3 regions of the Brevibacillus jepli genome follow, and region 1 is predicted to be linked to each of the others. Evidence: riboswitches for the same ligand, from Rfam matches in the RefSeq annotation. Region 1 holds a riboswitch; each other region holds the start of a gene.
What was found. A riboswitch is a leader RNA that binds a small molecule or an ion and turns the genes downstream of it on or off. The one in region 1 is predicted to bind cobalamin.
Positions count from the first base shown of each region.

Region 2: linked by a shared signal. The riboswitch ahead of AB1L17_RS12205 (energy-coupling factor ABC transporter permease) and the one ahead of AB1L17_RS26140 (ABC transporter substrate-binding protein) in region 1 are both predicted to bind cobalamin.
Region 3: linked by a shared signal. The riboswitch ahead of cobO (cob(I)yrinic acid a,c-diamide adenosyltransferase) and the one ahead of AB1L17_RS26140 (ABC transporter substrate-binding protein) in region 1 are both predicted to bind cobalamin.

Region 1 is NZ_JBFEFW010000033.1:6,656-16,711, reverse strand. It holds gene AB1L17_RS26165 (manganese-dependent inorganic pyrophosphatase) at 66-998, shown strand; gene AB1L17_RS26160 (hypothetical protein) at 1,048-1,230, opposite strand; gene AB1L17_RS26155 (MerR family transcriptional regulator) at 1,368-2,126, shown strand; gene AB1L17_RS26150 (pyridoxamine 5'-phosphate oxidase family protein) at 2,180-2,758, opposite strand; gene AB1L17_RS26145 (MBL fold metallo-hydrolase) at 2,922-3,872, shown strand; cobalamin riboswitch at 3,976-4,124, shown strand; gene AB1L17_RS26140 (ABC transporter substrate-binding protein) at 4,289-5,281, shown strand; gene AB1L17_RS26135 (FecCD family ABC transporter permease) at 5,283-6,320, shown strand; gene AB1L17_RS26130 (ABC transporter ATP-binding protein) at 6,329-7,105, shown strand; gene cobU (bifunctional adenosylcobinamide kinase/adenosylcobinamide-phosphate guanylyltransferase) at 7,129-7,695, shown strand; gene AB1L17_RS26120 (YitT family protein) at 7,973-8,629, shown strand; gene AB1L17_RS26115 (hypothetical protein) at 8,801-9,277, shown strand; gene AB1L17_RS26110 (N-acetylmuramoyl-L-alanine amidase family protein) at 9,262-10,056, opposite strand, start outside.
Region 2 is NZ_JBFEFW010000009.1:156,994-167,049, forward strand. It holds gene glnA (type I glutamate--ammonia ligase) at 1-533, shown strand, start outside; gene AB1L17_RS12160 (YjcZ family sporulation protein) at 968-1,054, opposite strand; gene AB1L17_RS12165 (delta-aminolevulinic acid dehydratase) at 1,312-1,866, opposite strand; gene AB1L17_RS12170 (hypothetical protein) at 2,081-2,626, opposite strand; gene AB1L17_RS12175 (hypothetical protein) at 2,659-3,153, opposite strand; gene AB1L17_RS12180 (DIP1984 family protein) at 3,352-3,813, shown strand; gene AB1L17_RS12185 (hypothetical protein) at 4,100-4,264, opposite strand; gene AB1L17_RS12190 (energy-coupling factor ABC transporter ATP-binding protein) at 4,320-5,168, opposite strand; gene cbiQ (cobalt ECF transporter T component CbiQ) at 5,165-5,962, opposite strand; gene AB1L17_RS12200 (cobalt ECF transporter S component CbiN) at 5,959-6,243, opposite strand; gene AB1L17_RS12205 (energy-coupling factor ABC transporter permease) at 6,240-7,004, opposite strand; cobalamin riboswitch at 7,149-7,341, opposite strand; gene AB1L17_RS12210 (quinone-dependent dihydroorotate dehydrogenase) at 7,475-8,566, opposite strand; gene AB1L17_RS12215 (GerAB/ArcD/ProY family transporter) at 8,720-9,820, shown strand; gene AB1L17_RS12220 (spore germination protein) at 9,810-10,056, shown strand, end outside.
Region 3 is NZ_JBFEFW010000021.1:28,679-38,734, reverse strand. It holds gene cobK (precorrin-6A reductase) at 1-764, opposite strand, end outside; gene AB1L17_RS21260 (sirohydrochlorin chelatase) at 777-1,715, opposite strand; gene cobJ (precorrin-3B C(17)-methyltransferase) at 1,752-3,515, opposite strand; gene cbiB (adenosylcobinamide-phosphate synthase CbiB) at 3,545-4,495, opposite strand; gene AB1L17_RS21245 (histidine phosphatase family protein) at 4,492-5,115, opposite strand; gene cobS (adenosylcobinamide-GDP ribazoletransferase) at 5,112-5,852, opposite strand; gene cobU (bifunctional adenosylcobinamide kinase/adenosylcobinamide-phosphate guanylyltransferase) at 5,849-6,388, opposite strand; gene cobD (threonine-phosphate decarboxylase CobD) at 6,385-7,500, opposite strand; gene cobO (cob(I)yrinic acid a,c-diamide adenosyltransferase) at 7,497-8,045, opposite strand; cobalamin riboswitch at 8,212-8,427, opposite strand; gene AB1L17_RS21220 (M15 family metallopeptidase) at 8,628-9,320, shown strand; gene AB1L17_RS21215 (TerD family protein) at 9,391-10,056, opposite strand, start outside.

The DNA of each region.
Region 1 (10,056 bases):
CTTGGGAATATCCTCTATCCTATGGTATAATTTTGACGCCAAAACACGACTAAGGAGTATGGATGATGGAAAAAAAACTAATCTTCGGTCATAAAAATCCAGACACGGATTCTATTTGTTCAGCACTGGTGTACGCTGACTTGAAAACAAAACTGGGCGCGAATGTAGAGCCTGTACGCCTGGGTGTAATCAGCAGCGAAACAGCATTTGTGTTGAATTACTTCCAAGTAAAAGAACCTCGCCAAGTAGAAACAGTTGCGAATGAAGTGAATGAAGTCATCCTCGTAGACCATAATGAGCGTCAACAAAGCGCAAATGATATTGAGCAGGTGCAAGTGGTTGAAGTGATCGATCATCACCGTATCGCGAATTTTGAAACGAGCAATCCTCTCTACTTCCGTGCTGAGCCAGTTGGCTGCACCACAACCATTTTGAAAAAGATGTACAAAGAAAACGGCGTAGATATTCCAAAAGAGATGGCTGGCTTGATGCTTTCTGCGATCATTTCTGATACATTGCTGTTGAAATCTCCAACATGCACGGAGCAAGATGTAGCGGCAGCTCACGAGCTGGCTGAAATCGCGGGTGTCAATCTGGAAGCGTACGGTCTGGAGATGCTAAAAGCAGGGGCAGACTTAAGCGACAAAACAATCGCACAACTGCTCACACTGGATGCAAAAGAATTCCAAATGGGCAATGCGAAAGTAGAAATCGCGCAAGTTAATGCGGTTGACGTAAATGATGTCCTCGCACGCCAAGGCGAACTGGAAGCGGCTATGAACGCGAACATCGCTGAAAAAGGTCTGGACCTGTTCGTGTTCGTGGTAACGGATATCTTGAACAATGACTCTGTTGCGATCGCACTCGGCAGCGCAACACAAGCAGTAGAAAAAGCGTACCAAGTAACATTGGTGGACAACAAAGCGGTTCTGAAGGGCGTTGTCTCCCGTAAAAAACAAATCGTACCGGTATTGACCGATACATTCCAAGCACTGTAAGAAATAAGGATGGCTGCCTATGCACAAGATGCGGGCAGCCATTTTCTATTTAAATTCCTTGGTTAGAATTGTTGTTGTGCAATTGGTACAAGGTTTGTTGTGCATAAACATCGTCACTGTAATGGTTGATGGCATGTTTGTCTCGTGCTTTGAGACTGATCAGACCTGTCAATCCCCATCCGGCTCCAAGTACGACCCCAATAAAGCCGACGATATAAAGGATAGAGAGCATCAGAAATCCTCCCCTCGCATTGATTTACCTATATTTTAGCAAATAATGAAAATAGAGTAACGCCAATTTTTTATTAAAATGTGTTTGACATTGACGGTCCGTAAATGTGTACGATCAATTTGTCAGGAGGAATGAACATGGAATATACGGTGCAAAAGCTAGGACTCCTGGCGGGTGTCAGCACCCGGACGCTCCGATACTACGATGAAATTGACCTTCTCAAGCCGGCGAGAATCAATTCATCAGGGTATCGCATTTACAGACAGCCAGAGGTTGATCGATTGCAGCAAATCCTTTTTTACCGAGAGCTGGGTGTGAGCTTGGAGGAAATCAAGGAGATCCTGGATTCACCAACCTTTGATGCCAAACGGGCACTGCGGGAGCACCGCGAGAAGCTCCTGGAAAGACGAGCGCAATTGGACGCGTTAATTGCCAATGTCGACATGACGTTAGCACAAAGAGAGGGGACCATTACCATGAGTGACAAACAGAAATTCGAAGGCTTCAAACAAAAGTTGATTGACGACAACGAGGCACAGTACGGAGAAGAAATTCGCGCAAAATATGGAAATGACCAGATCGAAAAGTCCAATCAAAAGCTAAAAGGGATGACCGAGCAGGAGTATGCCACTCTTGAGAAGCTGAATGCAGAGCTGCATGAGACGCTGGCGCAGGCTTTTGCGACAGGAGATCCTGCTCATGAGCTTGCACAAAAAGCGGCTGATCTTCACCGCCAATGGCTCAGTTTTTATTGGGACAGCTACAGTAAGGAAGCTCACGCAGGTGTTGCCCAGATGTATGTCGATGACCCGCGCTTCACGGCTTACTACGATAAGGAGCAGCCTGGTGTTGCCGAGTTTCTCCGAGATGCAGTGGTCATTTATACGAGCAAGTAAAGAGGATTCAAACAAAGAAGCTGCGAGCAAGGCAGCTTCTTTGCGTTTTACCATTAATGATCTCCATCTGCTACAGGAAAAAGCTTTTGTCCCAATGGTGTTGGCAATCCATCCATGCTTACGACGTTGTGTTCTTGTTGATAAGAAAGGATTCCCTCGTCGCCTTTAGCCAAGGTCCATTTTTGAAGGGTGTCGCGTTCTTTTGTATAGGAATAGAAGGGGATAGCCCAGCCGCAAGAAGTCTTTACTTCCTGTATGTTTACGGTAATGATTTGACGAGCACCGGGCAGAAGTGGAAAGTCGCTTGCGAGCTCATCCCACCGAGGCGTATCTGGGAGAATAACCGTTCCTTTGCCGAATAGGCGCATGATGAGAGGGGGGCCTTCAAATGCACAGAACATGATCGTAATCCTGCCATTTTCCTGCAGGTGTGCACTGGTTTCATTTCCACTTCCAGTCAGGTCCAAGTAAGCGACCTCCGTAGGCGATATGATGCGAAAAGAATCGTAACCTTTCGGTGAAAGATTCACGTGACCATCTGCGTTCATAGGAGCTGAGGCAACAAAGAACATCCGTTGCTTTTTGATAAACGCTTCATGCTCAGGTCGTAATTCAGAAAAAAGCTGACCCATTTTTGCACCCCTCCAGATAATGGAATTGTTTTTGCTGCCCTTATATTACGATAAAATTATGAAGAATTTGTGTTGTTTATCCCCAAGGCGTTCGAAATAGATGGTAAAGTGTAAATATTCGATCAACAAAACAGAATGGCTTTTGAAAAGGAGGAGCATTTACATGCAATCAACACAGCCAATCTACTTAGGGGAACGTATTCATTTAATAGACGGTTTCGATATGGGCTGGGCGGAACGGACGGGGACGTATGTCATCGCTGAAGAAGAACTGACTTTGGTAGAAACTGGGCCAAGCCCCTCTGTACCTTATATCAAGGCAGGTCTCGCCCAGCTGGGTTATACGACCGAACAAGTGAAATACATCATCGTCACACACATTCACTTGGATCATGCAGGAGGAGCCGGACTTTTTCTGAAGGATTGTCCGAATGCAAAGGTCGTCGTCCATCCAAAAGGTGCACGCCATCTCATAGACCCTAGCCGACTGATCGCAGGGGCGAGAGCTGTTTATCATGACGATTTTGACCGTTTGTTTGAGCCGATTGAGGCTGTTCCCGAGGAACGGATATTGATTCGAGGGGACGGGGATACGCTGAAAATTGGAGAGAACTGTGTGCTGGAGTTTTTGGATTCCCCTGGTCATGCCAATCATCATTTCAGTATTTACGACCCAGTAAGCCAAGGTATGTTCACGGGTGATACAGCAGGTGTACTCTATCCACAGCTTAAAAAGGAGGGTATCCACCTCGTACTGCCTTCTACCTCTCCGAATCAGTTTGATCCGGACGCGATGCAACAATCCATTTGTCGTTTTGAAGACCGGCATTTGCGCCGAATTTACTTTGGGCATTATGGTATGACGGAGCAGGTAGAGGATGCATACCGCCAAATAAGGGAGTGGCTCCCAGTGTTTGTGGCGGAAGGAGAGTCTGCTCTTGCTGCTGAACAAACATACGATGAATTGGCCAGCAATCTTTTCAGTCGCGTCACCGATCACTTGCAGTCACAGGGAATCGGCCGTGAGCATGAGGTTTATGAAGTGCTCAAGCTCGATTTACAAGTATGCGCCATGGGAATCCTTGATTATTTGCATAAACGCGGACAAAAATAGAAAGTTTTACAAACGCCTGATCGTTTTTGTTCAGGCGTTTTTCATTCTTTTTTCTCCCAAGGAATGCTATGATGTAGGATGAGTCATGGACTGCGACAATTTCAAAACGTATCAGCAAACAGGTGCCTCGTCTTATTATCAAAAGACCGGGTGAAAAGGGAAGTCGGTGCAAACCCGACGCGGTCCCGCCACTGTAAAACGGCATGATCAAAAGCCGTAAGCCAGGAGACCTGCCTGTTTGTTTTAGTGCCTGCGCCTTCGCGGAAAGGATCGGCCTATTTCAGGGAGCAATGCAAGAGGTTTGTTTTGTCCTGAAGTGCCGACCCTTTGATTTCCGAATTGGAAGCAAGGGTCGATTTTTTTGTTTTTTATTGGAAATGACAGTCAATCAGACATGCAGAAAGGAAGTTTACCATATGAAACGTTCATTGCGATTCATGATCCCCTTACTCGTTGCAGCGAGTCTCGTAGGTTGTGCCGGCAACGAAAACAGTCAACCGGCACCAGGTGGACAAACGAGCGCACCACAGCCAGCACCGCAAGAGAATACAGCGCAGCCAGCAAAACAAACAACGTATCCATTGACAGTCACGGATGCGACAGGAAAAGAAGTAACCTTCGCAAAAGCTCCTGAACGAATCGTCTCGACGTCACCTGCTGAGACGGAGATTTTGTTCGCATTAGGCTTGGAGGATCGGATCGTAGCTGTCTCAGACTATGATGATTATCCAGAAGCGGCGAAGGCAAAGCCAAAAATTGGCGGAGTCGTTAAACCGAATGAGGAAGCCATTCTCGCTCAGACACCGGATATGGTCATCGGTGGCATTTCGATGGAAAAGCCAGTGGCTGACAAGCTCAAATCACTCGGCATGCCGGTCTATATTACCCATCCGACCAAGATGGACGACATCCTGAACAACATTTTGGCGATGGGCGTTATCACGAATACGCAGGAACAAGCAGAAAAAGTCGTTGAGCAAATGAAGAAAGACATCGCGTACGTTCAAGCTGCTGTCAAAAATGTAAAACCGGAAGAGAAGAAAAAGGTGTACTTGGAATTCTCCCCAGGCTGGACAGTCGGAAAAGGTGAATTCATGGACGAGCTCATCACGCTGGCAGGAGCCACGAACATCGCTGCAGATACCGAGGGCTGGAATCCGATCAGTGAGGAAAAGATTTTGCAAAGTGATCCAGACGTCATTTTGTACGCGAATGGAATTACCGATGAAAAGACTGGCGTCAAGCTAGAGGATATGATCGCAAAACGCAGTGGCTGGGATAAAATGAAGGCCATCCGAGAGAAGCAAATCTTTGGCATGGACCAAAATATTCTTTCCCGTCCTGGTCCGCGTATTACGCAAGGCTTGATCGAAGTAGCCAAGGCGATTTACCCAGACTTGGTGAAATAAAATGAAGAAACGATTGATCGTATGGGGAGGAGTAAGCAGTCTCGTCCTGCTGGCATCTGTAGTCATTAGCATCTCAATGGGAGCGGCACACCTCCCCATTTCGCAAGTATGGCTCATCCTGCTTCATCAAATCCCGGGCCTGTCTGAGTGGGTAACAGTAACGTGGCCAGAGTCTTCTGAGCAGATCGTCATGAAGGTTCGTTTTCCGCGCGTCGTATTAGCTGTCTTGATCGGCGCCTGCTTGTCTCTTGCCGGAGCGGGCTTTCAGGGAGTATTGCGCAATCCCCTCGCTGATCCGTTTACGATGGGAGTGGCATCGGGTTCGGCAGTCGGAGCGGCCTTTCTGATCCTTTTCGGCTTGCAAATAACCTTTTTGGGAGCATGGAGCACGCCAGTCGTCGCGTTTCTTACAGGGCTGATCAGCTTGTGGATTGTTCTCGGGCTCGCGAGCACGCAAGGAAAGCTGCAAACGGAGACGCTCATTTTGTCTGGGGTAGTCGTGCAGGCTTTTCTCGGCTCGCTTGTATCCTTCATGGTGTCGTTATCCGATCAGACGGTGAATGAGATTGTGTTTTGGCTCATGGGCAGCCTGTCGTTTCGAGGCTGGGACTTCACGTACGTCTTGGTTCCGTACTTGGTTATAGGAGGAATGGTGCTCATCAGCTATTCGCGTTCCCTGAACTTGTTTGCGTTGGGAGAGCGGCAGGCCGCACACTTAGGCGTACATGTGGATCGGACAAAGCTGGTTGTTCTGATTGTCTCGACTCTCCTGACAGCAGCGGCGGTGTCTATCGCGGGAATTATCGGTTTCGTTGGCCTAGTCGTACCGCATCTCGTTCGTTTGCTAGTAGGCCCGGATTACCGCATCTTATTGCCATTGGCTGCGATCTGCGGTGGAATTTATGTGCTGTGGGCCGATACTCTTGCAAGAATGCTACTTAGCCCGACGGAAATCCCGCTCGGTGTCGTGACAGCATTTCTGGGAGCACCTTTTTTCGCCTATTTATTGAAGAAAAATAAACGGTTGGGAAAGAGGTGAGTGAGTCTATGATCAACGTGCGCAGCTTGCAAAAATCGTACCAGGATGAACCTGTCTTGCACGACATCGATTTTTGCGTGAGCAAGGGAGAATTTTTCGGCATAATCGGGCCCAACGGAAGCGGGAAATCAACCTTATTAAAAATCATTTCCGGTGTCATCAAGCCGGATGCAGGAGATCTCTCGCTTCAGGAAAAAAAGCTGCATTCGTATTCACGCAAGGAGCTCGCCAAAATTTTGGCTGTACTTGAGCAGGAAGGATTGCCGCCTGTCGGATTTTGCGTTCGAGAGGTATTGGAGATGGGGCGGTTTCCACACCAAAACTGGTTGGGGGAAGAGAAGCAGGATGTCACACCGCTCATCGACGAGATTGTTTCAATGCTCGGTCTCGAGCATTTGGAAGATCGTACACTGGATCAGCTGAGTGGTGGGGAAAAGCAGCGCGTCGCATTGGGAAAGGCATTGGTTCAAAGACCTCAGGTGCTGCTGCTCGATGAGCCCACGACTTACCTTGATATCGGTTACCAGATTCAACTCATGGACATCGTACGAAAATGGCAAAAGTCAACACAGGTAACGGTCGTTGCAGTGCTGCATGATCTGAACCTGGCCTCCATTTATTGCGATCGCATTTTGATGCTGCACAAAGGAAAGCAGATGAGTGTCGGCGCACCAAAAGACATTTTGCAAAGTGACAGGATCGAGGCTGTATACGGAACGAGACCAATCGTCATGGAGCATCCTGTTCATCATTTGCCGCAAATTATTTTGCAATCGCAGGTATAAGAGCACGATTAGGAGGGCGGAGCATGATCGTACTGATTACAGGAGGAGCCCGCAGTGGAAAAAGCACATTTGCGGAAAAATACGCGGCTCATTTGGGCTCCTCGGGTGTTTACATTGCGACTGCACAAATCACCGATGAAGAGATGGAAGAGCGGATTTTCCATCACAGAGATCGTCGCATGCAATCCAGCTTTTCTTGGCAGACGATTGAGGAGCCGTACGCATTGACAGAATTGCTCACTGAACTGGGAACCCAAGAGGAAATACAAGGAGAACAGACATTGATTTTGGTTGATTGCTTAATCCTGTGGCTGTCTAATTGGCTCTTGCATTATGGAGGGGACCAGCCGTTTGAGAAAGTGCTTCGGCAGGTTGATGAGCTGGTAAACAAGCTCGCATGTTACCCAGGGACGGTTTTGCTGGTGACGAACGAAGTAGGCTACGGACTCGTCCCGCAAAACCCGCTAGGCCGCATGTTCCGTGACTTGGCGGGCTTGATGAATCAGCGTGTAGCAGTTGTTGCTGATCAAGTTTTTCTCCTTACAGCAGGGATTCCGGTGGAGCAAAAAGGACAAGCCTTCCGATTTTAACTTGGTGAAGAGACGGTTTCGAGTCGTCTTTTCACCTTTTTTGTGATATAATACAAGAAAAGCCATGGAAGGGATCAGGATACCATGCGTCCCCATAGGACGATCTGGAAACGTTTTGACCTCTCCTACACTTAGCTTCGTAGTAGTCGATCGTCACTTGGACGACCTACCTACTACGAAAGCGAGGCAGTTTGTATGAGTAGCGACTTATACTTTCGATGTTCCTCGGTAGTCGGTTGGTCGTCTGTGCCTAAACCGACAAAGATGCGAGGAACCCATGATGAGGAGAGCGCTGCAGTTATCTAAGCGTTACAGTATGATTTTGTTTGGAGCTTGTTTACTTGCTTTTGCGTATTATCACATTAACTTTCAGAACCATTTGTCTGAAGGTGGCTTCGTTGGATTGGGGTTATTGGCGAAATACGCCTTTGACTTGTCACCAGCGATGGTGATGCTTTTGCTGGATATTCCACTGTTCTTGGTTGCCTGGTTAGTAAGAGGTCGCCAATTCATTTGGGACACCATCTTTGCATCACTTGCTTTTACCGGATTTTACGATTTGTTTGAACGTTTTTCACCAATTGTTATGGATATGAGCAGAATGATGCCGCTGGCGTCCGTCTTGTCCGGTGTTTTGACCGGGCTAGGCACAGGATTGGTTCTGCGCTATGGAGCTGCGACAGGTGGGGATGACATTTTCTCCCTGTTGATCAGTAAGTACACGGGATTATCCATTGGTACAGTTTTCCTTTTACTGGACGTCATTGTGCTTTGCATGTCGTTCTGGTTCGTACCAATGAAAGAGATGATTTACACGATTATGGCCGTTGTCATTTCCAGCCAAGTCATTACCTGGACCGTACATCGCGGTGAAGGAATGGTGGCAGTGGAAGAGGAGCACGGGCATGGAAACGTCTCGATGACCCACCGGTAATAAGTAGATATTCAGTTGAAAAACATGCCTATACAAAAGCAAGCAAAAGGCCAAGTCGGTTTTCATGTCGACTTGGCCTTTTGAACGTGGATGACCGTTTTCGTACATAATATACGGCTTTACTAGTGGATACTAACCAACACAGATACTTATTGAAGGAAAGGACCTGCCATGAGCGATCCGTTTTTTAGCAACTACAAAGCGTTCGTCGTCATACCGGCGGATGAGAAGGAAATGGGACCGGAGCCTTTTGAGCCGAAGGATTACGCCAGCCATTTCATTTTGACGTTTTCCTTGTACGATGCTGTTATTTCCTGCTGGAGGGAAGCGGGAAAGTATAAAGTACAGGCAAAAAAGAGCTTGGCAAATGTGATAGATGGTTTCAACGCCAAACGCCGTGGTACAGCCCGTCTGCATTTGCTGGAAATGGAAGAAGACCAGGCTTATTTCGTCCTGGCCTTGTCGTTGAAAACCTTAAAAGAAAATGAGAAAGCGGTCATGGAGACGATCACGAATCTGCTGGAGAAAGATTTCGCGACCGATTTGTTGATCGGCGAGACATGGTACCAGATCATTGGTGCCAAAGGAAAATTCGAGCGAAAGCTATTCTCCTATAGTATCCAGCCGTACGATTATCGTCCGAAGTAGTCCGCTAGCGCTTCCGTAATTGCCTGGGCAGCTTTGTCCTGATAAGACGTTGTTCGGACGATGCCTTCATCTTTTGGATTCGATAGGAAGCCCAGTTCAATTAATACGGAAGGATCGTCGTTTTCTCGCAGGACATGATAATTGCCGAATGAAATGCCGTTGCTTCCGAGTCCGATGCCACCTGCCAAGCGAGACTCAATCGCTCGAGCTAACGGCTCATCTTTGTCTTGCGAATAATAAAACGTCAGGGTACCGCTATTTGGCTTCGGAGAAGAATTGTAATGGATGCTGATGAAGGCATCTGCCGCCTTGGATTCGCTAAAAGCGACACGCTGCGATAGCGAGGGCTTTTGTGTGTCACTGGTCCTTGTCATGAAGACTTGGGCACCCCGTTGTCGCAGTTTGCTGGCGAGCAGCATGGACGTTTTGTAATTCAACGTTTTTTCCATACTATTCCACTTTGTCCCTTGTGTCCCGACATCTGACCCACCATGCCCCGGGTCGATGACGATGACTTTTCCTTTTAAGCCCGGCTTTTTGGAGCTTTTTGACACCGGAGTACTGATCTTGGCATCTCCGATATACGTGGCAGACACCCAGCCGGTTTTTCCGACGGAAGTCCTCACTTGAAGCCAGTCGCCTTGTCTTTTTAAAATGTCTACACGGGTTCCTCTGGGCAACGAAAGGACAATCTCATTGCTTGTGCTCGGGCCCTTGCGCATTCGAAGAGAATCGGCCGTAACCGTACCTTGTTTGCTTTTGATCGGGGCTGTCGTGGC
Region 2 (10,056 bases), on a different contig from region 1:
ACATCGGTGGTATTTTGCACCACGCCCCTGCGCTCATCGCCCTGACGAACCCGAGTACCAACTCATTCAAGCGTCTGGTTCCTGGTTACGAAGCACCTGTGAATTTGGTCTTCTCCCAAGGAAATCGCTCTGCAGCCGTGCGGATTCCGATTGCTGCCGTCACACCAAAAGCGTCCCGCATTGAGTTCCGCACCCCGGATTCTACTGCTAACCCGTATTTGGCATTCGCAGCCATGCTGATGGCTGGTCTCGATGGAATCAAACGCAAGCTCGACCCGCGCGAGCTAGGCTTTGGTCCATTGGATAAAAACATCTATGACTTGTCCGATGCGGAAAAACACGAAATCAAGAGCGCTCCAGGCTCTCTCTCAGAAGCACTTGTTGCACTAGAACAAGATCATGATTTCTTGCTCGAAGGCGATGTCTTTACAAAAGAAGTGATTGAAGGCTGGATTTCGCAAAAGCGCAGTGAGATTGAGCAAGTGGAGCGAACTGTGAATCCGAAAGAGTATGAACTGTATTATGATCTGTAAAATCACGCAAAAGGCGAAGCCCTTCTCTGATGAGGAGGGCTTTTCATTTCCTGGACACCGCTTGCTATTTATTTGAATCGAAATAAATTGGCAAGCCCATTCGTTCCCTGGAAAGTTCTGATAACCTCGTTTGCTATGTGTACTCCATTTACTATTGTATCTATATTTAGGTTTAAGTTAGAAAGCCTTAGTCGAGACTGTCTTCTTTCCCTACGGTTCGATTTTACCCACTCTTGATAATATTGCCCTAACGATTCAGGATTTTTATGCAGCTTTCTGATCGAGACCTTATTCGACTTCAGCCAATCCGTAAATTCAGGGGTAAAACCGTTGATATGTCTAGCCACCTCTCACGCTCACCTCGATTCTCAAATGAATAATGCAAAGGGAATACCTCTCCCTTTGCATTACTCTTTTCGTGCACATATACTGCTTTAATCTAAGGAACAACCGACAATGACCAGCAAAACGAAAAGGACCAGGATCAGAGCAAAGTCATCAAAGCCATCAAAGAATCCCAATCTGCCTCCCCCTTTCCATAGACATATTACTCTATGCGCTTTGCTCATGTTTCGCCTGTACATTCACCTACAGCAAAAAGGACGCAAGCATTTGCCTACGCCCTTTTTCATCCTATTGCAATCCCATCCGCGATTTGCCTTGAAGAATCCCGTCCAGGAAAGGAAAGCTGGCATTGGCTCCGGATCGTACTACCATGGGTTCTTGGGCCTATAATAACGCAAAAAGAGCCCACAAGCAGGCTCCCTTTGCATGGCAATTACTCTTTTACGTAAAGCTGATACATCTCGGTTACTTCATCTGTAGCTTTTGCGATTCGAAAAGCTTCTTCCACGCTTTTCTTGTTTTGGATTACCTCGTAGAAATAGCGCAGCGCGAACATCAGTGCAGAATTTCCGTCCGGGTAATCATTTGGCCCGATATACGTATGGCAACCACTGTCCAGAAAAGCCTTGGCTAGTTCGGGATCACCGAGCGTGCATCCGTTACCTATGACGATTTTTCCATCCAGCTTGGCAAAACGTCTAATCTCGTCAGGACCAAAATCATTCTTTGGTTCTCCTTCTTCGTAAACGTCCTCGCCCAGCTCTGGCATGACGAAGGTTCCCTCATCGCCATGGAAATTCAGAATAATCATGTCGGTATTCGGATATAGGTCACTGCCATTCAATACATCAATTAAATCGCTTGGTCGACCAATCCAGTACGTAAAGACTCGAGCACCAAAATACTCAAGTGTATTTCGGATTGCTTGGCTATCCAGATCCGTATCCGGACCGATTACTAAGGCAACATTCATTTCTGGTTTACTCATCGTTATATTCCTCCATTTGGTTGTAAGTGGTTTTTTCTTTTACTAAGACGAAACCATTTACATGGAGGGGGTCGGGCCAACTGGTAAATGGCAGGACGTTACTTCTTGGTCATCATCAAGTGGAAAACTCCTCTTCAATTGGAAATTTTTAAAAATTTTTAGTAGTATATCATTCAAAACCTGGGATGTAAAGTTTCTCCAAGGAGGAAAATGACTACTTTTTAATTGGCTCTTCCGGCCACCCTGGACCACCAAAATCATAGGACATCGGGCCATTGAACTTCTGAGACTCGAGCTCGCCTGTTCTTACATTCAAAACATCTATTCTTCCTCGCGCGTGTGTGTTAATGATCGTGAAGATCATCACATTGCGAATCTTGTTGTCTTTTTTAAAACGCTCGACTAGAATATGCTGATCATAGGCTATAATTTCGGGCTCTGGTGGCTTTAAGTTGTATTTTTGTTCAAGTCTTTCAATCGTTTCCTTATCTATGCCTTCGATTTTTCTCTCAGGATCCTGCAGCTCAAACTGCGAAACTAACGCTGCGTCTGTCTGTCCATCCTTTTTCAATACATGCTCGTACCCTTTTCCTACGATATACGCTTTGACATCTGGATGCTTCTCCAGATCTTCCGCCATGAATCGCTCAACGAATGTATGTGCTTCACGCTCGGCAAGCTCCGTCTGGATCACATCCAATGACTCTCCCCATGAACCTGTAGCACTTGTCGCAAGCAGCAAGCATATAAGCCATTTCAAAATCTACCACTCCATCTTTTGTATCACAGTTATTAGGCAAACCCTTTTTTAATTTTTGACTTCATGTCCCGATATAACTCTCCGTATGTAATCGCATGCTCGATGTGCGAATAGGTAAGCACTGAATCACCATCCTTGCTTTCGCAGCATGCAAAGAACAAGCTCTCCATCAGATTGTGGTTCTCGATCGAGTTCGTAATATGGACGCATTCCTCAATGGAATCATGAGAGTCATGCTTGTAAAAAAGAAACGTCCCTTCTTTGAAGGCCCCTTTTTTGTTGGCGTCCTTCCAGATCAGCATGCCCAAGGTAATAAAGTACCCTTCCTGAAAGCGAATCACACCTGTAATGACTGAATTAATCGTGGTCGGAATGATCGCAATCGAATCATTGAGCTGATTGACGTACTCATACAACGCTCTGTTCGATTCTCTTAGATCAAATATCGGTACATGAAGAAGCTGCTTGTCTCTTAATTTTTCTACGAGTTGCTGAACGCATAGCGTCTTATTCAAAGTTGAAATCACAACCTCATCACTTCTCCCATTGTAAGTAAGTGCCTCCTTAACGTTATTCGTGATGAACGGACATATCCCTACAAAATCCGCACAAATCTTCTTAACTTTTCAGCGAAAAGTAACTTTTACCAAAAAATATAGATATCACCACAACTAACAGAAAAATCAAGCGTATAAACAATCAGATTGGTATAGGGGGTAACGGTTGTGAAACTCGCGGAAGCGTTAATCATTCGTGCCGATTATCAAAAAAGAATCGAACAGATGGGTCACCGTTTGCATAACAGCGCAAAGGTTCAGGAAGGCGAGCTTCCTCCTGAAAATCCTAACGATCTCTTATCTGAGCTGAATCAGCTGTTTGACCAGCTCGAACGTATTGTGCAGCAAATAAATCGCACCAATGCAGCTTGCCGTTTTATTGAATCCATGACGCTCTCTGATGCGTTAACCAAACGTGATGTTCTCGGTTCAAAGCGAAATGAGCTGGCCGACCTGATCAGAGCGGCTACAGTCAAGCATGATCGCTACAGCCGTTCCGAGGTCAAGATTTGTTCGACCGTAAATATTGCCCAGCTGCAAAAGCAAGTCGATGAGCTGTCCAAGCAGTACCGGGAATTGGATGCAGGTATTCAACAATTCAACTGGTTAACGGAATTGCAGGAAGCGTAAGCCCACGTTCATGGAAAGTCGGTAGTCTGTCTGCAAAAGGCGAACACGTCCCCCGTTCAACAGGGTTATATGTTGAAAACTTATCGGTAGGGTCGAGGGGCCACCCGAGGGTTCAAATCCCTCTCTTACATAAGACGCCCAGTAATGTGACATGAGTAATGAGCACATTGTATTGTTACTACCATGTGTTGATTTTGACGGACAGACGAGGGTGGGTACGGGGATCATTCCATGTAAAAAAGCCCTTCACGCCTTTATGTGGCGAGAAGGGCTTTTTGGCGCAATTTTACGCCTTTCCTTTTAAATAATCGTCTTTTACTTTCTTTTCCTGTTCGACCGTTGTCATATCTTTTTCCAATACTTGATACATCAGTTCATCCTTCACCTTGCGTGAAATTTCTTTTTCCTGGTGATTCGGGACCGATGTACTCATGACAGAGTCTTGTTCCATACCAGCGTACCTCCATGGTTTTTTGGCTTAGCTTGCCCGAAAGCGGCCACCCCATTCACCACACCCGCTGAACACTGAGCATTTTGCGCAGCTCGTCGACCGAACGCGGCGTATTTCCGCCCAGTTCCCGCTTCCACTGCCCAGGCAATGCCTCCCACACATCAACGAGCAACGGCATACCCAGATGAAGGCTCTCCAGCATTCTTCTGTTCTCCAATGCCTCTTGAGGATCTCCCGCGAAAACAAGCTTACCTTCGTCCATCACACAAATCCACTCTGCCCATTCAAACGCAATGTCCATATCGTGTGTCGCCATCAAAACAGTCGTTCCTTGCCGATGAATGGTATCGAGCTCTCTCAGCAAATTTTTCGTCTGATAACGGTCCAGATATGCCGTAGGCTCGTCCAAGAGCAAAAGCTCAGGCTCCATAACCATGACCCCCGCCAGTGCCAAACGCCGCTTTTGTCCAAGGCTCAAGTGATGAATCGGAGCATCTGCCAGCTCTCTCAACCCGAATGCATCCAGCACCTTTTCTACTTTTGCCCGGATTACGTCCGCAGGCAGCTTCTGATTGCATAATCCGTAGGATATATCCTCCGCGACCGTGCTTGCGATCAGCTGATGCTCGGGATCTTGAAAGACCAAGCCTACCTTTTGCGTCATCTCTTGCAGTGCGGCTCGTTTGTAGACAAGCGGTTTCCCCTTCCACAGCACCTGTCCCTGCTGTGGCTGGATAATCCCGTTGCCATGCAAGAACAAGGTGGATTTCCCACAGCCGTTTCGACCCAGAAGGACGCATTTTTTCCCCTCTGGAATCCATAAGGACAGCCCACACAGGACGGGCCTCCGCCCTCCCGGATACGTGTAATGCAAATCGATGAACTCCAACAACCGCGCTGTCATAACCGCCAGCCTCCTGTCCACCACTCTAGCAGGATCAGTACGATGCAGCCTGCTATCGACTCCCATTCATAGCGACGCGAACGCGTATGCGTATGAAAAGAGAGCACCTGCATGCTTTCTCCGAATCCTCTAGCCGCCATTCCTTTGTACAAGGCTTCGTATTTGCGCATCGCTCTGATGAACAATTGAGCAACAAGAACCCCTGCATCTCGAAGTGTCGCCAAAAAACCACGATGGCCTCCACGAGAACGCTGCGCAATCCAGAGCTGGTGTGAAATCGTCAACAATACAAAGATAAATCGATACATGATCATCAAAAGATCGGTCACAATGACAGGGATACGCAGTCGGCGAAGCACCTGCAGGATCTCCGCAAACGGCACGGTAAACAAAATGAAAGCAAAACAAGTCAAGCTCGCCATGGTACGCCAAAGTAGTATCCATACCTTACCAAACGATGAGAGTGGCACATAGAGCACATACGAACCCAGCTCCCACGATGCGACGTACTGGACCTGCACTTCTCCTGCTCTCGCCCCTTCCACCAATAACGCAGGGAGTCCCACAACAAAAAACGAGAGGGACAACATCATAAATAAACAATAGATACGGACAGGAATACGAGCGTACACCACTACCCATACCGTCATCCAGACAACGACGGCCATCTGCATCCATACATGCCCTACCAAGACGAGCAGTAACAATGCACTCGCCAGCAATAGCTTGTGGACTGGCGGCAAAAGCTTCAGCCGATTTTGATAGGAAAGAGAATCAAGCTGCTGCCAGTTCATTTTTTCCGCTTATCCAACCGACCTTTGTACAAACCCACAGCATAGCCGATTACTCCGGCTCCCAATGCCGCCTGTACAGCAAACAACAAGCTCTCCGTTTCTCCACCTGGTGGTTCTATCAGCGGTTGAAACCACGGTTCGTAGTTCGGAGCGATTTCCTTGATCGCTTCTTCTGCCACGCCATCTGCGCCGCCAAATTCCGAATCCTGTACCAATAAAAGCGGGACAATAGCCAGTACGACTACCCCCAAGAGCAATAGCCAGTTCCATCCTTTTTTCACAGCGATTCCTCCCGTTTGAGCAAACGGAGCTGTGTCAGCTCTTTTGCGTTATAGGATAACAACCAGTTCCAGACGAGGACGGTCAATAGACCCTCACTGATTGCAAGCGGTACTTGTGTGAATGCAAAGATTCCTGCGAATTTGGCAAACGAGGCCAGCACTCCGCCAGATTCAGCCGGGAATGCCAGTGCCAGTTGAATCGATGTCACTACATAAGTAGCAAGGTCAGCCAAGGCCGCCGCCGCAAAAACAGCCAGACGTTGGCTTCCCTTGGCTTTCATGATCATCCGGTAGATTCCGTATGCCACCAGTGGTCCTACTACTGCCATGGATACAGCATTTGCTCCTAGCGTAGTCAAACCTCCATGCGCTAAAAGCAAGGCTTGAAACAAGAGCACCATGCTCCCTAGCACAGACATCGCGAAAGGCCCAAACATAATGGCGCCAAGACCCGTTCCAGTCGGGTGAGAGCTGCTGCCTGTAACGGATGGAATTTTTAGTGCAGATAAAACAAACGCAAAAGCTCCTGCCACTCCTATCAGGAGCTTCATCTCTGGATGCTCTTTGACGATTTTGTTAATCGAGCGAAGCCCGAGAATAAAAAACGGCAAGAAGACAGCCCACCAAAATAATGCCCAGGATAATGGCAAATACCCTTCCATGATGTGCATCGCATGTCCTGTCTCTGGTTCATTCAAAAGAAAATAAAGGACAAAGCCCGTGATCAACAGACAAGTAGATACGATACGTGATCGATTCATGTTCATTCCTCCTTCACTGCTTCTCATTCTTTCGTACAAACAAAAAAATCCCATCCATCAATGGACGAGATACGCGCACAAAACAATAGACTGATTGCACAGCCTCATTGCCTCGTATTCACCGCTCCTTTCCGCGAAGGTTTTTGTGGGTGTGGCTACTAGGTAGGTCTCCTGGCTTCCAGATCCATGCGCTCTTTGTCCTTCCCCATACGAAAATGAGTGGTTTTCTTTCAAAGAGAGCTCCCTGGTTACAGTGGCGGGACCGCTCGGGACTTTCACCCGATTCCCTGTTACCCTTTATGCGTCACATAAAGGCACCTAACGCCGACAATATGAAATTGGCAGACAATTCATGTTTGCCCCACATCATTATACCGGATCACTACATAAAGCGGAAGAATATAAGCAAAAACGCATAAGCCGATGATCCGCTACGAACGGAGCCATCGGCTTATGCGTACTTGTTCTATCTATTCTTTTGCGTCTACGCCAATCACTTCACTAATATGATTAAAACCATCACGCTTCATGAGCTTGAGCAGTTTTTTGTTGATTTGCTTGGCGATACCTGGTCCCTGATAAATCATCCCCGTATAAACCTGAACGAGGCTGGCCCCTGCGCGTATTTTCGCGTAGGCGTCTTCACCGGTAAATATGCCCCCGACGCCGACGATTGGTACCTTATCCCCTACTTCTTGATAAATTTCCTTCACCCAAGCAGTAGAACGCTCCGTAAGCGGTCTTCCGCTCAAGCCGCCCGCTTCCTCGGCATAACGATGCCTTTCAACCGCCTCGCGTGACAGCGTCGTATTGGTGGCAATAATTCCCGAGATGCCTTCTTCTACCGCGGCGTGGACGACATCACGCATGTGCTCATCCGACATGTCTGGTGCTACTTTCAACAAAATCGGCTTCTTCTTGATGCTGCGTGATTCCATTTCAGAAGCTTTTTCCCTTACCGCACGAACCAAATGACGCAAGCTCTCCGTTTCCTGCAAGTCACGCAGATTCGGGGTATTGGGAGAACTGATGTTAATCACAAAGTAATGTCCGTATGCATAGAGCATGTCCATACATTTGCTATAGTCGCTGGCCGCCTCCTCATTCGGAGTTACTTTGTTTTTCCCGATATTAATCCCGATCGGAACGTCTGAATAGGCGTAATCGACCAGGTGCTGGGAAGCCAGATACGCACCGTGATTGTTGAAGCCCATCCGGTTAATGATTGCCTGATATTCCGGCAAGCGGAATAAACGCGGCTTCGGATTGCCAGGCTGCCCCTGCGGCGTCAACGTCCCGATTTCCACAAACCCGAAACCTAACGCACCTAACGCATGATAAACCTCAGCATTTTTATCAAAACCAGCTGCAAGTCCAACTGGATTGGGAAAAGTCAGCCCCCACAGCTTGTTCTCCAGACGCTCGTCTTTCACTTGGTACATCATCTTCAATATACTTTTGCCTGGGGCAGAATCCTCTACCAGCCTTAAGGCACCAATTGTCTTTTCATGAATCTCTTCCGTATCCTGCTTAAACAGATAGTTTCGTATGAGTTGATACATCACGGCTGCACTCCTTACTCCGTTTCTACCTCTACACCTCATAGTAGAATACCACACTTTTTCGGGAGGAGGTAACCTTTATGCATGATACATATTTCCAAGTGAGCAGGCAAATCCTAACAGCACCACCACGCACAGGGGGACAAGTCTTTTATGAAAGTGGATGGAAAAATCGGGATTGGCCAAGCCATCATGGTGATGATGCTGACGATCGGCATTACGAACCACGTAACCGTCATCCCCCTCTTACTCAGTAAGGCTGGAAGAGATGCTTGGTTTAGCGTGTTGCTTGCTGGTATTCCCTTTTCCTTGTGGGTGTATCTCTTGTTTGTCGTAAATCGAAGTTTGAACCAACAGTCCTTGTATGAATGGCTTTCGCAACGATCAGGAAAACTCGTCAGCCATCTCTTGCTCGTCCCGATCATGATCTGTTTGTACATGATGGCGCTAACGAATCTGATCGATACGCAGACATGGACAACCGTTAACTATTTGCCGCGAACGCCCGAGTGGGTGACTGCTTTTGCCTTGATGGGGCTATGTGTACTCGCATCTATTGGAGGAATGACCTCCGTTGGAATCACAGCAGGAATCTTGCTGCCCATAGTCGTGTTGCTCGGATTTTTCGTTGCTTTTGGCAATATTCCTAAAAAGGATTATAGTCTTTTGTTGCCACTTTTCCAGCAAGGGTATCGTCCTCTGCTTCACGGGATGCTCTACGTAGGTGGCGGTTTTACGGAGCTGTTTCTGCTGCTATTGCTCCAGCATCATGTCCGTCAGCCATTTCGCCTTGTGCACTTTTTGGTCATGCTCGGTATCACGCTTCTGCTAACACTCAGTCCGTTGACAGGGGCTATTGCTGAATTTGGACCCGTGGAGTCTGCGCGTCAACGCTTTCCAGCCTTTGAGCAATGGCGGCTACTCACGATTGGAAAAGACATCGAGAATATGGAGTTTTTCTCGATTTTTCAATGGCTTGCTGGCGCTTTTATACGTATCACTATTTGCTTGCTGCTCTTGGGAGATTTACTCGCAATCCGTACCCGAAAACAGCGCAAATTCATGATGATGTTTCTAGCTGGAAGCATGATCGCCTTTACCAGCCTCCCCTTCAGTGACATGCAGTTCGTATCGTTCCTGACGCACGTATACTATCCGCTTTACTTAGTCATTATCTTAGTGATTACTCTCGCACTCATTCTGGTTACTCTGCGCAAGCCACCCAGACAGGAGGGAATAGGCCATGACCCTTGAAGAGGAATTGCGGGAAAAATTCGCACACTGTGCGGATGTCGTTTTTATGCGCACAGTCACTACCGAAGACCAGCCTGTGTTGATGCTTTATTGCGAAGGACTTGCAGACGTACGTCAATTACAAGATACGGCCTTGCCACAGCTGGAGCGATTCCTGGCTATTGGTGATTTGCGTTCTCTGCCTCTTTTCCCACTCTTCACCGATCCAGAGCTGTGGGTTGAGCGACTGTTTGCAG
Region 3 (10,056 bases), on a different contig from region 1:
CCAGTCACTTGTTTGAGTTCATTTAGAACGCTGTTGTAATCGGAAAACTTCGTTCCGTAATCGATCTTCGGACGACCGATGACGATTGTTTCGATGCCCATTTCCAGAGCTGCTTCGACCTTTTCGTCAAAAGCGCCTACCTTGCCGCTTTCCTTCGTAATCATCAGCGTGACACCATAATGATCGTAGAGCGCTTTGTTCAGCTCCTTGGAAAAAGGACCTTGCATCGCGACGATGTTTTTTTGCTCGACACCGAGCTCTTCGCATTTTTGCATATTGTCAAGGCGTGGTAGCATGCGTGCGACCAGCGTCGTATCCGGTAGGCCCAACAGTCGATCCGTGAACGTTTTCAACGTCTTGCTGCCTGTCGTCAGCATGATCACGCCGCGCTTGTCTGCCGCCAGCTCAGCCGCTTGTACGTAATCCTCCACTACAATCAGCTTCTCACTGCCAGGTGAGGAGAGGCTTTCGCGCTCGTAGCGAATGTAGGGGACTCCCGCGCCCTGTGCGCCTGCCATGGCGTTTTTGGAGGCTTCCTCTGCGAAGGGATGACTCGCGTCGACCACGCATTGCACGGATCTCTCTTGGATCAGCTGCTGAATATCTTCGGCGGTCAGGCGTCCGACCTGGACAGGCACACCCGCCTCCTCCATGCTTTTCGCAGCATTGTCAGTGACAACCGTCGTCAACAGCTCGTAGCCCTTGTCCTTGATATGCAAAGCCAACTCGCGCGCGTCGCTCGTTCCAGCCAGTACCAGAATCATGCTGTGTCCCTCCTACTTGGTAACGTGGTCGTGCTTGTGATCATGCTTGTGGTCATGGTCGTGATCATGCTCATGATTGTGGTCGTGGTCGTGATCGTGTTCGTGATGATGATGATGGTGATGTCCATGGTGGTGATGGTGATGATCGATGTGCTCCATCGCTGCCAGCCTGTACTGACAGGTATCACAGTTCAGCTTCACTTCACCCTCCAACGCTTCCACGACACGATCCTTTAACACTTCTTTCAACAACGGATGAAAGCCAAAGTACTCGGCCATTTCGAACTGGGCTTCTGGATATTGCTCGCGGAACTTCTCCAGCTGGTCGCTCATCCGTTTGATCAACACACCCGTGAACAGGAAGTACGGCAAGAGAACGATGCGCTTCGCCCCCAGCTTCAGACAACGTTCAACGCCCTCGTCGTACAATGGATACGTCACGCCCATGAAGGCAGTCTCTACCCACTTGGCTTTGTAACGCTCCCAGAACAGTCGGGACATTTTGTAAATATCGCTGTTCGCATCTGCATCGCTGCTGCCGCGTCCGATTACGAGTACAGCCAAATCATCATGGTCTTCCCCGGAGGCAAAGCCTGCCTCTTCCATGCGAGCGCTCAAAATATTGATAACTTCGTCGTGAATGCCGATCGGGCGGCCGTAGATGAACTGAACGTGTGGGTGCAGCTCCTTCGCCTCGTCGATTGCGGCTGGAATATGGATTTTCGCGTGTCCAGCAGAGAACAGGATGATTGGAATCACCGCTACACGGGTCGCTCCCCTAGCCACGCATGTATTCAAGCCTTGCAGCATGTCAGGTCGGGCAAACTCCAGAAAGCATGTCTCGATGATCGGTACATCCAAGTCCGGTGTAAGCGTCGCTACAAACTGGCGAATCTCTTCATTGCCTTCCGGGTCCTTGCTTCCATGACCTACAAATAATACTGCGTCCATTTTATGTCCCCCTCGTTTTTATTCGGTGTTCTTGTATCAATCTCCGCATGCAGCGTTCTCGATTTCAGCTTTTGCTGGCTCGTACCATGCGTAGCCTTCCAGCTCGCCTACACGCTGGAAAAACTTATGAAAACGCTCATTCGGAAATGCTTCTTTTTTGAATCGGTTCACGATTCGCTCCACGAGTGGAACAATCTCTTCTTTTTCGATGCCTTCTGCTACCGGAATACCGGAGTGTGCATTGCGACCCACTGTCTTCGCTCCCAGGAACAGATCGAACTTCCCTTTGCGGAACACGATCCCGATATCCTCTTGAACCGCCCCGTAGCACGCCATCCCGCAGCCGTTGAAGCCGATCTTCAGTTCTTTGGGCATTTCTTTTCCGCCCAGCTTTTGGTGCAGCTCGTCGGCATAAGGGATACTGTCTTTTTTCTCGCCGTCGCAGAAATCGCACGCTTTTACCTGCAAAACGTCTCCAATCGGGCTGAGAATCAATCCAAGCTCACGCAAGCGGCTTGTGATGCTGTCAGGGTTGGAAGTTGGCACGCGCAAAATCATTTGGTGGTGTGGGGTGTACTCGATCTCGCCTTTTTCGCCAGCCACTTCGGCAATCGCCATCATTTGCTGCGGCGTGATTTTTTTATTGGCGACACCCGGGCTTACTGCGCATTCAAAAATCATCTCTGGCGTAAATGTCGAAACCGGACGTTGTACTTGACCAGTAGCTGGCTTGGTCTCAATGCCTTTTGCTGTATTGATCGCAGTCAGCGCTTCCATCGCCCATGCGAATGGAGCTTTTGGCGCCTCTGTCTCTGCTTCATTAACAGGCGGCGCTTCCAGTACAGCCGTACCAGTCGCAGCACGATTTACTGGTTCAGTAGCACTCAATCTGTCCTCGGTTACTGCAATGGGGCTTTCTGTTTTAGGAGCAGCTGGTGCTGCCGGAGTGGATGCCAGGCTCTCTCCTGATGCTTCCAGTGACCAAGGCTCGTTTTCCACACGCAGACGCTGATGCGGCTTCAGTGGCTGCTCATCTGCAGACAGCGTGTATTTGCGCTGGTAGCCGCGCGGCGTAATCATTTTGCCATCGTAAACAAACGTCGAAGTATTACCGACAATAACAGTAGTCAACATGCCGATGTCATGCTCCAGCATTTGCGCCAAGGTCGTCACCACAACCGTTTCGCGCTCACGATAAGCACTTTTCACAATACCGACTGGCGTATCTGGTGAGCGGTACTGCAAAAGAATGCGTTGCGCTTCGACAATCTGGCGGGTACGTCGTCCGCTGCGCGGGTTGTACAACGCGATAACAAAGTCAGCCATCCCTGCTGCATCAATCCGTTTGGCAATCAGCTCCCACGGCGTCAAGTGATCACTCAGGCTGATCGTGCATGCGTCGTGCATGATAGGCGCACCGAGGATGGCCCCACAGGAATTGATCGCCGAGATGCCCGGAACGATTTCGATTGGGACGCCGGTTGCTTCTGTCCAGCCTTTTTCCACCAACACCTCGTATACGAGACCTGCCATCCCGTAAACACCTGAGTCTCCACTGGAAATGACCGCTACCTTTTTGCCTTCCTCTTCCGCCTGGCGCACAGCTTCCCGTGCACGCGTCACTTCTTCCGTCATCCCTGTGCTGACGATTTCCTGATTCGTCAAAAGTCCGCGGATCAAATCTACGTAGGTGGAATAGCCGATAATCACATCGGACTCCTGCAGCGCTTCCCGCGCCCGCTTGGTGATATGTTCAAAACTTCCTGGACCAAACCCGATCACAAACAACTTGCCGCTCATAAGGCCCCTCCCCTTTTCGGTTTCATTTTTTATAGGAAAATCGCAATCATCACGCTAACGAGCAGACATAGGAGCGAGACGAGATACATCAAACGAATCGTCGCGACAATATCACTTGCCTGCAATGGTCGCTTCGCATCTCCCATTTTTGCCCGATTCGACGCAACCCCTTGGTAATAATTCAGTCCTCCGAGCTGCACGCCCAATGCACCAGCGACTCCCGCTTCCGGCAAACCGCTGTTTGGACTCGGATGCAGGTGCGCATCTCTTCTGATCATCGCCCAGCACTGCTTCCAGTCCAATCTCTGCAGCCAGCTTGCAGCAACGAGCAGCAGGGCAGTCAAACGGGCGGGTATGTAATTCAGTACATCGTCAAAGCGGGCAGATGCCCAACCGAGATTGTTGTACTTCTTGTTTTTATAGCCAACCATGGAGTCGAGTGTATTCGCGGCACGATACGCCATTGCCAGTGGTGCTCCCCCGATCGCTGCATAAATCAATGGTGAGACGATCGCATCGACGATGTTTTCTGCCACGGTTTCCACTGCTCCCCGACATACTTCCGATTCATCCAGTCGCTCTGTATCGCGTCCGACTACCATGGACAAGGAGCGTCTCGCCGCTTCCATATCACCAGCCACAAGATGACGGGCAATCTCCATCCCGGCATCAGCCAAGCCTTTTGTCGCTATGGTCGTAGAAATCAACCAGGCACCCAAGACCCACGAGATTGCCGGATGGATAAAAGAGACTCCCCATAGCAGCAGCCAAACGACAGCGTAACTGCCGCAAACGATCACGAGCGGGAACAAGACTCCTACCAGCTTCAACTGCGACTCCTCTTTGACAACGGAACGAATTACCCGCTCCAATCGAGTAATCCACCAGCCCATGATGACCACCGGATGCGGCAAACTGCGAGGGTCTCCCACCACTCGATCAATCAAGTAGGCTGCACATAATATCCATACTTCTGTCATGTTGTCCCTCTCTTACTCGTCAGGGGCTGTCGTATCCATTTCTCCCCCAACCACTGTGCAACCAGCGCTTCCCCATGCTTTACGCCATCGACCTGCCAATATTGTTCAGGGGCGTTTTGCAAGTAGGCCGCCTGGAACCAGCGGATCACCCCTCCATGTGCGATGAGTACGACTGTATCGGATGCCCTCTTTGTACGCCATTCTTCCAAATGTGAACGGAGCCAGCCATCCACACGCTTCCCCAGCTCTTCGAGACTCTCTCCTTGTGGAGGTCGATTTTGGAAGGGATCGTCATACCATCTCGTGGCTCGCACCGGGTCCGCCTGCATGAGCTCGTCGTAGGTCATCAGCTCCCACACGCCAAAAGACAGCTCTCGCAATGCAGGAACCTGAATGATCGGCAGCTTCCATGCAGCAGCAAGTGGTTCGGCAGTCTGGATGCATCTAAGCAGGTCGCTGGCGTAGATCGCAACCGGTCGCCCGATGAGCGTCGATAATTCCGTCGCCAAATCCCCCGCCTGCAGATGCCCACGTTCATTCAAAGGAACGTCGCTATGCCCCAAATATCGGTGCTCACGATTGCAGTCCGTCTCCCCGTGGCGTATCCATACCAGCCTCATAGCCACCAGCTCCCGACTAGCACAAGCAGGAAGACGGCTTCACTGCTTTCGATAACAGCGCCGTAGCAGTCTCCATTTAATCCGCCCAGTTTTTTTGCAACCGAGCGTGAAAACAACATGGCGAACAAAAATGACAGCAAGATGGCTGTGATGACCTGCAAGCCCCCGAGAAACCAGCCTGCCCCAAACAAGACCGTATAGCTTGCGATGATAGAGGAAACAGAAAGTCCTGCACTGATGCCTTTTCCTATCCCTTTATCTTCCGAAAGATATGGCCAGAGCTTGATTGACAAAAGCACATGTGTCCGCGCTGCTACAGGTGCCACAATCAAAAAGCTTCCCCAGCCCGGATGCGCCAGCTCTGCTACTGCTCCTGCCTTGATCAACAAAAGCATGATCGCGGCCAGAACACCCATCGCTCCTACGCGGCTATCCTTCATGATCTCGATTACCCGCTCTCTTGGTCTGGCGCTGCCAAGACCATCCGCCAGGTCCATCCACCCATCCAAATGAAGACCACCTGTCACGTAGACCCATGCGACCAGCGTCAAAACAGCGGCGAGCCAAGGGCTAAACAGCCACAATCCTGCCTGATGCACACCCCATAGCAATAAACCAATGACTAAGCCGACTGCGGGATACCAGTTGACACTTTTTCTCCACGCCTCATCGGAAGGACGAAGCCACGGGACCGGGATACGGGTGAAAAACGAGATCGCGTGTAAAAATGCATTCATCCTTTGATCCTCCATGGTATCCCCGACAAAACTGTATAGACGGTGTCCGCTTGTCGCGCACTCTTCTGATTGACATCCCCCAGCACATCCGCGAACCATCTGCCCAAGCGACTCAAGGCTACACCGCCCAATCCGACTTCGCTTGTAACCGCAATTACTTTTTGTGGAGAATTATGCACGAGGGACAGCCATGCCTCTGCTTCCTGCAGCAATGCTTGCGTGTGTGAATCACTTCTCCATTCCGACCCCTCCACACTCATCAAGCGATTACTCACCCAAGTAGAAAGGCAATCGATCAATACCACATCATACTGTTCACTGAATGCGTGATAATCGGTCAATCGCTCTTTGACCTCTACACAGCCCCATTCCAGTGGACGACGCACCTGATGCTGCTCGATTCTATGCCTCATTTCATCATCCCATGCCTGACCTGTCGCCACGTACAGAACGCGATTGCTCAGCGAATTCGCAAGCTCTTCCGCGAATCGGCTCTTTCCTGAACGGACACCGCCAGTTACCAGCACCAAACTCATCGCTGTTCACTTCCTTCCGCATGGACCTCGCTAAGAGCTGCTAGCAGTCGCTCATTTTCTGCCCGACCACGTACTGCGATTCTCACATCATGAGCTGTCAAACCAGGATACATAGCGCAGTTGCGGATCAGAACGCCTTTTTTTCCAAGCCGTGCCTGTAATTGTTCCGCTGGCAATGATTCAGGCGAGCGAAGCAGCAAAAAGTTTGCCTCTCCTGGCCATACCCTCCAGCCCAGTTCACTGCGGATGAAATTGATTAGATACGTACGTTCTTCTTTTATGAGGCTGCGGGTCTGTTCCTCATAAGCTTGCTCTTGCAGGCACAGCTCTCCAGCCAGCAGGGCCAATGTATTCACGCTCCAGCTCACTTGCTTCTCGCGCATTTTCGCAATGACTTGCGGGTGCGCAATCGCATAGCCCAGACGCAATCCCGGAATCGCGTACATTTTCGTCATCGAACGCATCAAAATCACGCGGGGAAAGCGAGCAAGCTGCGTCGCCAATGTATACTGCCGCTCTTCCTCCACAAAATCGAGGAAAGCCTCATCCACGATGAGCCACGTATTGGTCTCTTTCGTCCATTCCGCCATTTGGAGCAGCTCATCCGGCTGGTACAGGATTCCCGTTGGATTGTTCGGTGACCCGACAAATACGAGGTCAGCCTGTGCAAAAAGAGCATGTAGCTCTACAGGATCAGGCTTGTAGCCTTGCTCTTCCTTCCCGAAGCAGCCAATGACACGGGCACCAAACTGCTCGGAAAGTTGCGCGTATTCCGAAAAGCAAGGATAGACTACGCCAACTGTTTGTGGCTGAAGCCCGAGAATCGCTAATGCCATCGCCTCAGCTGCTCCATTGGCAGGCAACAACCATTCTTCCGACATCTGCAGCCGATTCGCCAATGCACGGCGAAACACACGATGTCCAGGGTCTGGGTAATGCGCTACAGCAGCCAGCGAAGCCAGCAGCATCTCACGGACGCTTGCTGGCATCCCCAGCGGGTTAATATTGGCACTGTAATCCAGAAACTGACCGGGATCTACACCAAAGCGCTGCGCTGCTGTCAGCACATCTCCACCATGACCATACGTTTCAATTACCCCTGTGCTTTTCAAAACTCTACCCCCAGCACAGCCGGAATCCCTTCATCGTAGTAATGCTTGATCGGCTTCATTTCTGTTACCAGATCGGCTATATCCAAGATCTCCTGCTTCGCTGCCCTTCCCGTAATCACGAGATGGATATGGCTTGGCCTGTTTTGAATCGCTTCCAAAACATCGGTCAATGGCAGCACATCATCAATCGGAAAACGGTCAATGGCCAATGCGTTATTCAGCTCATCGAGAATGACGACATCGTACTCGCCGGAAGAGAGCCTTTCGCTCGCAAAAGCCCACGCTTCCTTCAGTGCCTGACGATGCTCCTCCGGTGTCTTCGTCCACGTGAAGCCGACGCCTTTTTGCACAATTTCGATCCCCAATTTATCAAAAACAATCTTTTCTCCGTATGTACGATCTGGCGACTTGATGAACTGAACCATCAGCACCTTTTTCCCACGGCCGGTCGCCCGTACAGCCAAACCGACTGCAGCTGTCGTTTTCCCTTTGCCGTCTCCCGTGTATACGAGAGTTAAGCCTCGTTTTTTATCGTTTTTATCCATCTTGACCACCTCAAAAAGTGACGTATTTTACTCCGATGTTTCCTCCAAATACTTTCCGAAGCCAACAAAAAAAGCGCCCTGTTTCCCCCAGTACATAAGGAAAAACAAAGCGCGGATAGCTGAAAAGCAACAATCCTCACCTCTTCCTTTGACCCGAAGGAAATCAGTGTAAACATAAAAACAGGCAGGTCTCCTGGCTTGAGGATCATCACTCTTCTTCTCCTTCCCGCTCCCGGATGGGCAGTGGATGGCATGATGCCTTGAAGAACAGCTACTCTCTTACAGTGGCGGGACCGCGTTGGCTTTTCACCAATCTTCCCTTTTAACCTTGCTCCTGCGAATCGGCTTCGCAAAAACAAGGACCTGTTTCTCTTTCATATGTAAATGTCATTCGTTTCATTGACAAGCACTTGCTTTAATAATAGCAAAAGCTCCCCAGTATTCCTAGCAAAAGCTGCCGATTCGTCGCAGGTCTCTATTTGCAGAAAATTAAGTATCCTTGCGTTTACTTACCTTTCGATTTTCGTTACCATATGTGATGTGCAAAATGATTTGCAAAACGTTCGAAGGCGGTGAGTAGTTATGTCCTTCCCTCCGATTCCAAAGATACCAGACACGGTCCTGCCAAGCCCACTGCCGATCAAAGAATGCGGTGAACCGATGATTTCACTCTCGTCACTTTCGGCCCAAATCTCCGTTTACCCCGTCTACTACCATGAGGGCTATGCCGGGGCGCAGCCAGAAGCCTTTTTACGAGAAGGCGCAGCACACAGGCTCGCCATGGCAGCCGCGCAACTGCCTGAAGGCTACAAGCTAGTCGTGTTGGACGGTTGGCGCTCGTTCGAGGTACAAGCATCGTTGTATGAACGATTTCGTGAAGCCTTGTTTTTACAAGGCTGGCAGGAAGGGCCCGCACTCACGGAAGAATTGAGCAAATTCGTCGCTCTCCCGACAACAGACCTCTCCAAACCGTCTCCTCACCTATCTGGTGGCGCAATCGACCTGACTATCGCAGGACCTGATGGCTGGCTGGAGATGGGGACAGACTTCGATGATTTCAGTGAATTGGCTTCCACTCGCCACTATGAAGAGCTCGCACAGCCTGCGCCAAAAGACATCGAGATACGAGACAATCGCCGACTGCTCTATCATTTGATGACTGCTGCTGGATTCGTCAACTATCCGAAAGAATGGTGGCATTTCGAGTACGGCACACGTACCTGGGCAAAAAACACACAGCAGGAACCAATCTATGGCGGGGTTATGTCGATGTAAGAAGTAGCATCCATGAAAAAGACCGTCAGCATTTACTGCCTGACGGTCTTACTTATTTGTTACGATCCAATCACTGCATAAAATCCGCCATGATCATCTCCGTATCAAACGGCGTAATTCCCTCTTCCAAGGAAAATACCGTATCTGCCTCGTCAGCTCCCTCAGTCAGCGTCCCTCTCGCCTGAGCATGTAGCATGAACAACTCATGTAGAGTCGGCTTCACCAACGAGGTGAGAGCCCTCCCCATCAGCTCCACCCCACCGGCATTGGACTCCACATTGTTAGCAAAACGCGGATCGGAATTCAGGGAGATATCGGTCCAAATCACTTTTCGCTCCACAAGATCAAGAATGACCGGGATACATATCCGCGTGTTTGCGGCGAGGTCAATCTTGTCCTGTACGGTCTGCGGCTCAAAAATTTCCCCTGTCTGTGGCGCCGAACGAATCATCCAGCCCGCGTAGCATTCCGGCAAGTCGCAATAAGGCTGACTCGTAAACGAGTACAGGTTCATGACGACATATCGACCGCCATAGCGGATGACAGAATCAATGTCGATGTCGATAAATTCGCACGCACCCTTGGGGGCCTGTACAATGTCCCCGCTATGACACGCTTGATACTGGTCCGAACGCAGATTGGTATAGGAAATATGCTCCATGTATTTCCAATCCTCGTTATAGAGCACGGCAGACAAATCAATATCGACTCTGCCTGTAGGGACATCGTTGACTAC